One region of the Brevibacterium sp. HMSC08F02 genome, then DNA from elsewhere that is predicted to be linked to it. Evidence: predicted binding sites of a transcription regulator. Region 1 holds the regulator's gene; the other holds the start of a gene.
The links. Region 1 encodes HrcA, which represses chaperone genes, less so after heat shock. Its sites were predicted from a motif close to TTNGCACTCGNNNNNNNCGAGTGCNAA; they were not measured.
Positions count from the first base shown of each region.

Region 2: a site for HrcA is predicted at 2,875-2,901, ahead of groES (co-chaperone GroES). Genes of this name have one in related genera too.

Region 1 is NZ_KV789361.1:52,227-56,643, forward strand. Features, by position in the region: gene HMPREF3172_RS06475 (GNAT family N-acetyltransferase) at 1-169, opposite strand, end outside; gene HMPREF3172_RS06480 (DUF3097 domain-containing protein) at 169-1,017, opposite strand; gene hrcA (heat-inducible transcriptional repressor HrcA) at 1,217-2,221, shown strand; gene dnaJ (molecular chaperone DnaJ) at 2,318-3,424, shown strand; gene HMPREF3172_RS06495 (16S rRNA (uracil(1498)-N(3))-methyltransferase) at 3,421-4,194, shown strand; gene HMPREF3172_RS06500 (PhoH family protein) at 4,229-4,417, shown strand, end outside.
Region 2 is NZ_KV789351.1:90,155-94,571, forward strand. Features, by position in the region: gene HMPREF3172_RS04330 (acyltransferase family protein) at 1-272, opposite strand, end outside; gene groL (chaperonin GroEL) at 660-2,246, opposite strand; gene groES (co-chaperone GroES) at 2,329-2,622, opposite strand; gene HMPREF3172_RS04345 (TatD family hydrolase) at 2,971-3,900, opposite strand; gene metG (methionine--tRNA ligase) at 3,906-4,417, opposite strand, start outside.

The sequences.
Region 1 (4,417 bases):
GCGCCATGTCACGGGTGTAGTGCTGGGGGACCTGCGTCCATTCGAGCACGGCGGGGTCGGTGCAGGTGGCCACAAGGTCGTTTGCGTCATCCAGTCGGTACGGGCGGAGAGTCACAGCACCGTCAGACAGTTCACCGGCATTGAGGAAACGGTTTTCGCTGTGCGCCATCAGTGCCTGCCTACGGTCACGAAGTCAATGAGTTCTTCGACTCGACCTGACAGGGTCCAGTCGACATCCCCGATGGACCTCACTGAACCGAGAATCCGCTGCCAGGCTCGTGCCGTGTCGGTGTGGTCGGCGTGCGGCCAGCCGATCTGGCGCAGAACACCCAGCTTCCAATCTTCTCCGCGCGGCACCTGCGGCCATTCGGCAATCCCAACAACAGACGGCTTCACGGCCTGCCAAATATCGACGTACGGGTGACCCGTGACTCGCACGTGCTCAGCCCACGGCTGCCTGGCGACTTCGCTGACGATCCGCGTTTCCTTTGTGCCCTCGATTAGGTGGTCGGCAAGTACTCCAACCCGGTGCTCGGCATCCGGTTGGAACTCGACGAGCGCCTCCATGAGGTCATCCAGGCCGCCTAGGGGTTCCACAACAACCCCCTCGACCCGCAGGTCGTCACCCCAGATCTTTTCGACCAGCTCCGCATCGTGCTTTCCCTCAACCCAGATACGGCTGCCCCGGGCGACTCGCGCCTTGGTCTGCACGGCACGGCTTCCCGAGGCGGTGCGTCCGGGCTGTTTCTGTGCGGTTGGTCGCGGGCGCACGAGCTCCACCGGCCTGCCCTCGAGCAGGTAGCCGAAGCCCAGGGGGAACGCCTGCGTGCGACCGTGCCGGTCTTCGAGGTGGATGAGGAAACCGCCGTTGGTCTTCTCGAGCTTCACAATGGCTCCGACGTAGCCGGTCTCAACCTCTTCAACGACCATTCCGCGTTTGACCTCAACCTGTTGGGTCTGAGGTCGTTGGTGGGTGCGGCCAGAAGAGAGGACATCGCGTCCATAGCGGTCAGACATGACGACCACGGTACCCGCGTACCGGCGCCACTGGTCGCATTGTCGTGCGTGGTTTTGCTCGCAGGGTCGACATCCGCAGAGGTGGGGCGTTTGTATAGATGTGCGCGCATCACTAGAATTGGCACTCTAGGACTGAGAGTGCCAAGGCGGTGCGGCTGACACGCGCCGCCTGGTTGGGTGCAGATGGGAGCGATCCGGGATGAACGACGAGCGGCGCAGCAGAGTTCTGCGGGCCATCGTCGAAGACTATGTGGCCACCAACGAACCGGTCGGCTCGAAAGCCCTTGTCGAACGTCACAAACTCGGTGTTTCCTCAGCCACCATCCGCAACGACATGGCGGCACTCGAACAAGAAGGCCTCATCGCACAGCCCCACACATCGGCCGGCCGCATCCCGACCGATGCGGGCTACCGAGCCTTCGTTGACCGCATCGACGACGTCAAACCGCTCTCCAGCGCAGAAAAGCGGGCCATTTCCCAGATCCTGTCCAGCACACAGAGCATTGACGACACCCTCGCGCAGACAGTCCGACTGCTGTCGCGGCTGACACACCAAGTGGCCCTCATCCAATACCCGGTGCGCGCACAGACCACCATCCGGCGCATCGAACTGGTGCAGCTGAGCCCCGAGCGGATCCTCGTCATCCTCATCACCGACACCGGTGAAGTCGAACAGCGCATAGTCGAAGTGCTCGACCCGGTTGACGAAGACGATGTCCGGGGCATGAGGCGTGCCTTCAACGAGGAGCTGGAAGACACGCGGCTCGACGCTGTTGAAGACACCCTCAGCGGACTCGCAGTGCCTGCGGCACTTGCTCAGACTGCAACCGCAATCGCCGAACGGCTGGTGGAACTTGCCCGCAGCAAACGGCAGGACCGGCTGATCATGGCAGGCGCCGCCAACCTCGCCCGAGCAGGCAGTGAGTTCGGCACCCATATGGGTCCGCTGCTCGAAGCAATCGAAGAACAGGTTGTGCTGCTGAAACTGCTCGCGGACATGCAGGCTGACGGAATTGCCGTGCAGATCGGCAGTGAGAACCGCTTCGAAGCGCTTGCCGGAGCATCACTCATCGCAACCGGCTACGGAACAGAAGACACAACCGCCTCACTGGCAGTGCTCGGCCCCACCCGCATGGACTACCCGACAACAATGGCAGCCGTCAGAGCCGTAGCGAAATACGTGTCAACCATCCTGTCGGACTGACTGCACGCTCTGACCAGCTGACCGCCCTTCCAAAGACCGCAAGCACACCACTGAACCCCGTACTTTCACAGACGCATCCGAACGAAAGAAGAAGCAGTGAGCGATCACTACGAAACACTTGGCGTTGAACGCGACGCTTCCGCAGACGACATCAAAAAGGCCTACAGGAAGCTCGCCCGCAAGTACCACCCGGACGTCAACCCCGGTCACGAAGACGAATTCAAAAAAGTCTCCGTGGCCTACGAAACATTGTCGGACCCGGATAAGCGACGCCAGTACGACATGGGCGGCTCCACCGGAGGCGCCGGTGGATTCGGCGGCTTTTCCGACCTGTTCGACACGTTCTTCGGCGGGGGAGGCCCACGCCAGGCCGGCCCGCCGAACCAGCGCGTTCGCCCCGGCCGCGACGCCCTTGTTGAACTCACGATCGACCTCGAAACCGCTGTCTTCGGCGGAAAAGAAGACATTCGCGTGCAGACGGCCGTCACGTGCGAAACCTGCCACGGCGGCGGTGCCCGCGAAGGCACCAAACCCGAAACCTGCGGCCTGTGCCACGGAGCGGGCACCATTTCGGCTGTTCAGCGGACCATCCTGGGTGACATGCGCACCCAGCAGGTGTGCGGTAACTGCTCCGGCTACGGCGATGTCATCAAAGACCCCTGCAACAGCTGTGGCGGTGAGGGCCGTGTGCGCGAAGAGAAGACCCTCGCCGTCAAGATTCCCGCCGGCGTGCACGACGGCACCCGCATCCTCCTGTCCGGCCACGGTGAGGTCGGCCCCGGCGGCGGCCCGGCTGGTGACCTCCACATCGAAATCACCGTCCGCGAACATGACGTCTTCACTCGTGATGGCGACAACCTGCGCGCCGAACTGTCCGTGCCCATGACTACAGCGGCTCTCGGCAGCACCGTGACACTCGAAACCTTCGACGGTCCGCGTGAACTGACAATCGAACCGGGCACTCAGACCGGCACCGTGGAAACACTGGCCGGGCTCGGTGCGGGCCGCCTGCGCCGCGAAAGCCGCGGCGACCTGCTGGTGACGGTCGTCGTGCAGACGCCCACCAAACTCAACGGCGAACAGAAGAAGCTCCTGCAGCAGCTCTCACAAATGCGCGGCGAAGACTCGGCCGACCACGGTCTGCAGAAGAAGTCCAAGAGCGCCTTCAGCCGCTTCCGCGAAAGGTTCGCACACAGGTCGTGAGTCTTCCCGTCTTCTACACCGACGTCCCGCTGGGGGACGTCCGCCCCGGCCAGAGCCTGACGCTTACCGGCCAGGCACACCGTCACGCCGTGATCGTACGGCGGATGAAAGCCGGCGAAGCCCTCGAACTCACCGACGGGGCTGGTCTGCGGGTGCGCGGGGTTCTCGAATCGGCTTCTAAAGAAGCCGCTGTTCTTAAGATTGACGAGGTGGAGCGCGAGCATCCGCAGAGCCCTCGGCTTGGTCTGATCCAGGCTTTGGCTAAGGGGGACCGCGACCTAGCGGCAGTGGAAACCGCGGTCGAAGTCGGCGTCGACGTGGTCGTGCCGTGGCAGGCGCAACGCTCAATCGTGCAGTGGAAAGGCACGAAGGCCGCTAAAGCGCACGACAAATGGGCCAACCTCATCCAGGCGGCCGCCCTCCAGTCCCGGCGCGTGAACTTTCCACAGCTCGAGCAGCTGAGCTCCACCTCGTTCGCGGTCGAGAAAGCGCGCGAAGGCGCGCTCGTCATCGTTCTGCACGAAAGCGGAACCCGACCCTTCGTGCAGACTGTGCGCAGTGAGCTCAGACAGCGTGAGGCGGATGAAATCTACGTGGTCGTCGGCCCCGAGGGCGGTATCACGGACGCAGAACGACAGCAGATGGAAGAAGCCGGAGCCGTCACCGCGGTGCTCGGCCCCACGGTTCTGCGGGCATCTTCGGCGGGCCCAATCGCACTCGCGCTTGCCCAGCAGGAACTGGGACGCTGGGACCCGTCCGAAAACAGCTAGGCTGGTAGAAGAGAACTGAGGAAAGGAAGCTCTCCTGGACACTGACCAGAGCACCGCACTGTCCGTTCCCGAATCCGTCGACCTCATCGCACTGTACGGACCGCAGGATCAGAACCTGCGGACAGTCGAAAAGCTGTTCCCCGACGTCAAAATCCATGTCCGCCAGCGCACCATCCAGCTGACCGGCGACCCCACGAGTGTGGCCCGCGTGACCGAAGTGTTC
Region 2 (4,417 bases), on a different contig from region 1:
GCGGCAGGTATGAATATTCGCCGGAATAGTCGGCCGAAGTACTTCGTCAGATTGACCTTGCCGGTGCTGTCGAACTCCCGCAGGAGCATGCCGACAAAGAGGAAACCGGTGACGGTCAGAAAGATGTCGATGCCGCCGGAAACGCGGCCCTGGCCAAACAGGTGGAAGAGCACAACACCCAACAGCGCAAGCCCACGGACACCGTGAAGCTCACGACGAAACCTGCGTTCGGGGATACCCAGTTTCGGAGACACACGCACCGTGGAACTCACTGCACCGAACTTTCATCTCTACTCGACGTCTACAGCATGCGCGGGCATGCTCGGTTCTCGTTATGGCTGAAAGCCAATTGGTCCACCCTCTCGACTTAAAGTTTCAGAAAAGTGAACGCACGGTTGCAGCGAGGGATAACTTCAGCTGGAAGCCGAGATCCACCTCGTTCTTCTTTCGAGCTGCCCCTGCCATTGGCACAAAAACTCCCGTTAGCAACAGAAACTCCCGTTAGCCGGACTGCTAATGGGAGTTTCTGTTGCTAACGGGTGGGCGACCCCAAAAACCAGCACGCAACTCGGCTTAAAAACGACGAAGGGCGGATGGAGAGTCTCCATCCGCCCTTCGTTCACTGAGCTCAAACCGAAGTGCGAGCCTCAGCTAGACGATCAGTCTTCTTCGTCTTCTTCCTGCTTCTCGACAACCAGCGATTCGGTGGTGAGAACCAGTGCTGCGATCGATGCTGCGTTGCGCAGTGCCGAACGGGTGACCTTGACCGGGTCGATCACGCCCTTGCCGATGAGGTCGCCGTATTCGCCGGTTGCGGCGTTGTAGCCCTGGCCGAGTTCGAGTTCTTCGACCTTGGACACAACGACGAAGCCGTCCTGTCCGGCGTTTTCGGCAATCCAGCGAAGCGGCTGACGCACAGCGCGGCGCACGATGTCAGCACCGGTGGCTGCGTCACCTTCGAGGCCGAGGCCTTCGGCTGCAGCGGATGCGTGCACGAGTGCGGTACCGCCACCAGCGACGATGCCTTCTTCGATGGCCGCGCGGGTTGCAGCGACTGCGTCTTCGACGCGGTGCTTGCGTTCCTTGAGCTCGACTTCGGTGGCTGCGCCGACCTTGATGACGGCAACGCCGCCGGCCAGCTTAGCCAGGCGTTCCTGCAGCTTTTCGCGGTCCCATTCGGAGTCGGTCTTTTCGACCTCAGCGCGAATCTGGGCGACGCGACCGGCAACAGCTTCGTCTGCTCCGCCGCCGTTGACGACCGTGGTGTTGTCCTTGGTCACGGTGACGGTGCGTGCGGTGCCGAGCTGTTCCAGGGTGGCCTGTTCGAGCTTCATGCCCATGTCCGGGGTGATGACTTCGCCGCCGGTGAGGACTGCGAGGTCTTCCAGGATTGCCTTGCGGCGGTCGCCGAAGCCGGGAGCCTTGACGGCAGCAACGTTGAGGATGCCGCGCATCTTGTTGACAACCAGCGTCGACAGGGCTTCGCCTTCGACGTCTTCGGCGATGATCAGCAGCGGCTTGGATGCCTGCTGAACCTTTTCGAGCACCGGCAGGAGGTCCTGGATGTTCGAGATCTTGCCCTGGTTGATGAGGATGTAGGGGTCCTCAAGCACTGCTTCCTGACGGTCTGCATCAGTGATGAAGTACGGCGACAGGTAGCCCTTGTCGAACTGCATGCCTTCGGTGAATTCGAGTTCAACCGCGGAGGCCTGCGATTCGTCAATCGTGATGACGCCGTCCTTGCCGACCTTGTCGAATGCGTCGGCGATGAGTTCGCCGATTTCTTCGGACTGTGCCGACAGTGCTGCGACGTGTGCGATTTCCTTGGAACCGGAAACGTCGCGAGCAATTTCGAGCAGGCGAGCTTCAACAGCTGCGACCGCTGCTTCGATGCCGGCCTTGAGCTGGCCGGGGGCTGCACCGGCGGCAACGTTGCGCAGGCCTTCGGACACGAGTGCCTGTGCGAGAACGGTTGCGGTGGTGGTGCCGTCACCTGCGACGTCGTTGGTCTTGGTGGCGACTTCCTTGGCCAGCTGTGCGCCGAGGTTTTCGTAGGAGTCGTTGAGTTCGACTTCGCGGGCGATGGTCACACCGTCGTTGGTGATGGTGGGTGCGCCCCACGCCTTGTCGAGGACGACGTTGCGGCCCTTGGGTCCCAGCGTCACTTTGACGGTGTCGGCCAGAACGTTGACGCCCTTTTCGAGTGCCTTGCGGGCTTCGTCGTCGAACAGAAGGGTCTTAGCCATGGTTCACTTCTCTTTCTGTAAGCCGTTGCCTGTACGGCAAGCGCCGCCTGTCAGGCGGCGGTTGCTGTGGTTGCGGAAGTGATCAGGCGATGACTGCGAGGACATCGCGAGCCGAGAGCACCAGGTACTCTGCGCCTGCGTACTTGACTTCGGTGCCGCCGTACTTGGAGTAGATGACCTTGTCGCCGACTTCGACGTCGACGGGCACGCGGGTGCCGTTTTCGGCAACGCGACCCGGTCCGACTGCGACGACTTCGCCTTCCTGCGGCTTTTCCTTGGCGGTGTCCGGGATGACGAGGCCGGAGGCAGTGGTCTGTTCGGCTTCGACCTGACGGACGACGATCCTGTCTTCAAGCGGCTTGATGTTCACCGACATGGAGGAAACTCCTTCGATCAGTTGTATGAAGGTTGCTGTGTTCAACTTGAGCGGAGGGGACAGCTGGGGCGCTGTCTTCTGACCATGCGCCGCCTGCTTTGGTCTGTTTCCTGCCGTCGTCGCGGGTGCCGGCTGGAACGGTCCTTGACGAGTGCGGTGTGCTGAGGTTTTCGGCTGAGCCCTGTGCTCAGCTCATTGTTCAGCGATTAGCACTCGCACCACTCAGGTGCTAATTCAGACTGTAGTCCGCGTCTGGCACTCGGTCAAGCGGAGTGCTAAACCAACGCGCCTGGCGGCACGCTGACTGCCCAGCTGGCAGCCAATACACGCGCCAGATTCGAAGTCAGCTCAGGCCCACTCCCCGATGGCCCGCAGCGCGTTGGCGGTGGTGGTGTTCGCGATGTGCTCTTCAGATACTCCGCGAACTTCGGCCAGCTTGCGCGCGTTGAGTGCAGCGAGGTAGGGCCCGCCGGGCTTGCCGCGGTGTGGGTGGGGTGTGAGGAACGGTGCGTCGGTTTCAGTCAGCAGGAGTTCGTCCGGCACGACCGCCGCGGCTTCGCGCAGCCCGGCAGCGTTTTTGAACGTGATGTTGCCGGCAAAGGACATGAAGTATCCGCGGCGAGCGCATTCTTCGGCCATGTCAACGTCCCCGGAGAAGCAGTGGAGGATGGTGACGTCTGGCGCACCGACTTCGGCCAGGGTGTCGAGGACATCCTGGTGGGCTTCGCGGTCGTGAATCTGCAGGGCGAGGCCGCGGCGCTTGGCGATTTCGATGTGCGCGCGGAAGGATTCCTTCTGCGCGTCCATGTCGGCGCTGTCGGATGCGTCGGTGCGGAAGTAGTCGAGCCCGGTTTCGCCGACGACCCGCACGCGTTCGCGCCCGGCGAGTTCGTCGATTTCGGCCAGGGCTTCGTCCAGCTGCCCTGCGCGGGCAAGCGTGGGAGCTTCGTTGGGATGCAGAGCGACTCCACCCAGCAGCCAGGGCCTTCCATCCTCGGCTTCGGATGCCACGATGTCGGCTGTCCAGCGGGCGGCCGGCAGGTTGCATCCGATCTGGACTACTCGTTCGATGCCGGCCGCCATGGCCGATTCGTAGAAGAACGACAGCGGCGGAAACTGTTCGTCTTCGCCGGGCACGACGTCTTCTGCGATGACTTCGCCGGCCTTCAGCGGCAAGCGCACGCCGGTGCAGATGTCCAGGTGGGTGTGGGAGTCAACACCGGGCGCTGCCAATCGTTCGGGTACGTCCGGGTACTCTCCCGCTGCGCGTGAGGCCACGCTTATCAGTCCTCCGGTTCGACGTATTTGGGGAACACGGGTTCGGGTTTGGGAAGCTCGGTGCCGCCTGCCAGGCGTTCATCCAGAGCGGCGAAGCTGCGCGGGTCGCCGGCTTCGATGTTGTGTGCACCCGCTTCAGCCTTTCCGGCTTCCACACCCAGAAGGTCAAGGACCTTGGATGCGGATTCGGGCATGATCGGCTGAACCAGGATGGTTACGCGGCGCAGAACTTCAAGCGTTGTGTAGAGAACAACCGCCATGCGGCGTTCGTCGGTCTTGCGCAGCTTCCACGGTTCCTGTGCCGAGAAGTAGCGGTTGGCGGCCTCAAGAACCCGCCACAGGGCACCTACGTAGCGGTGCAGTTCCTGCAGGTCGACTTCCGAACGCGCCTTTTCGAGCAGAGCAGCGGCGGCATCCAGGAGCTCGCGGTCGTCGTCAGTGAATTCGTCATCAGAAACGTCTGGCACAACACCGCCGAGGTTCTTCGCGACCATCGAAAGTGAACGCTGCGCAAGGT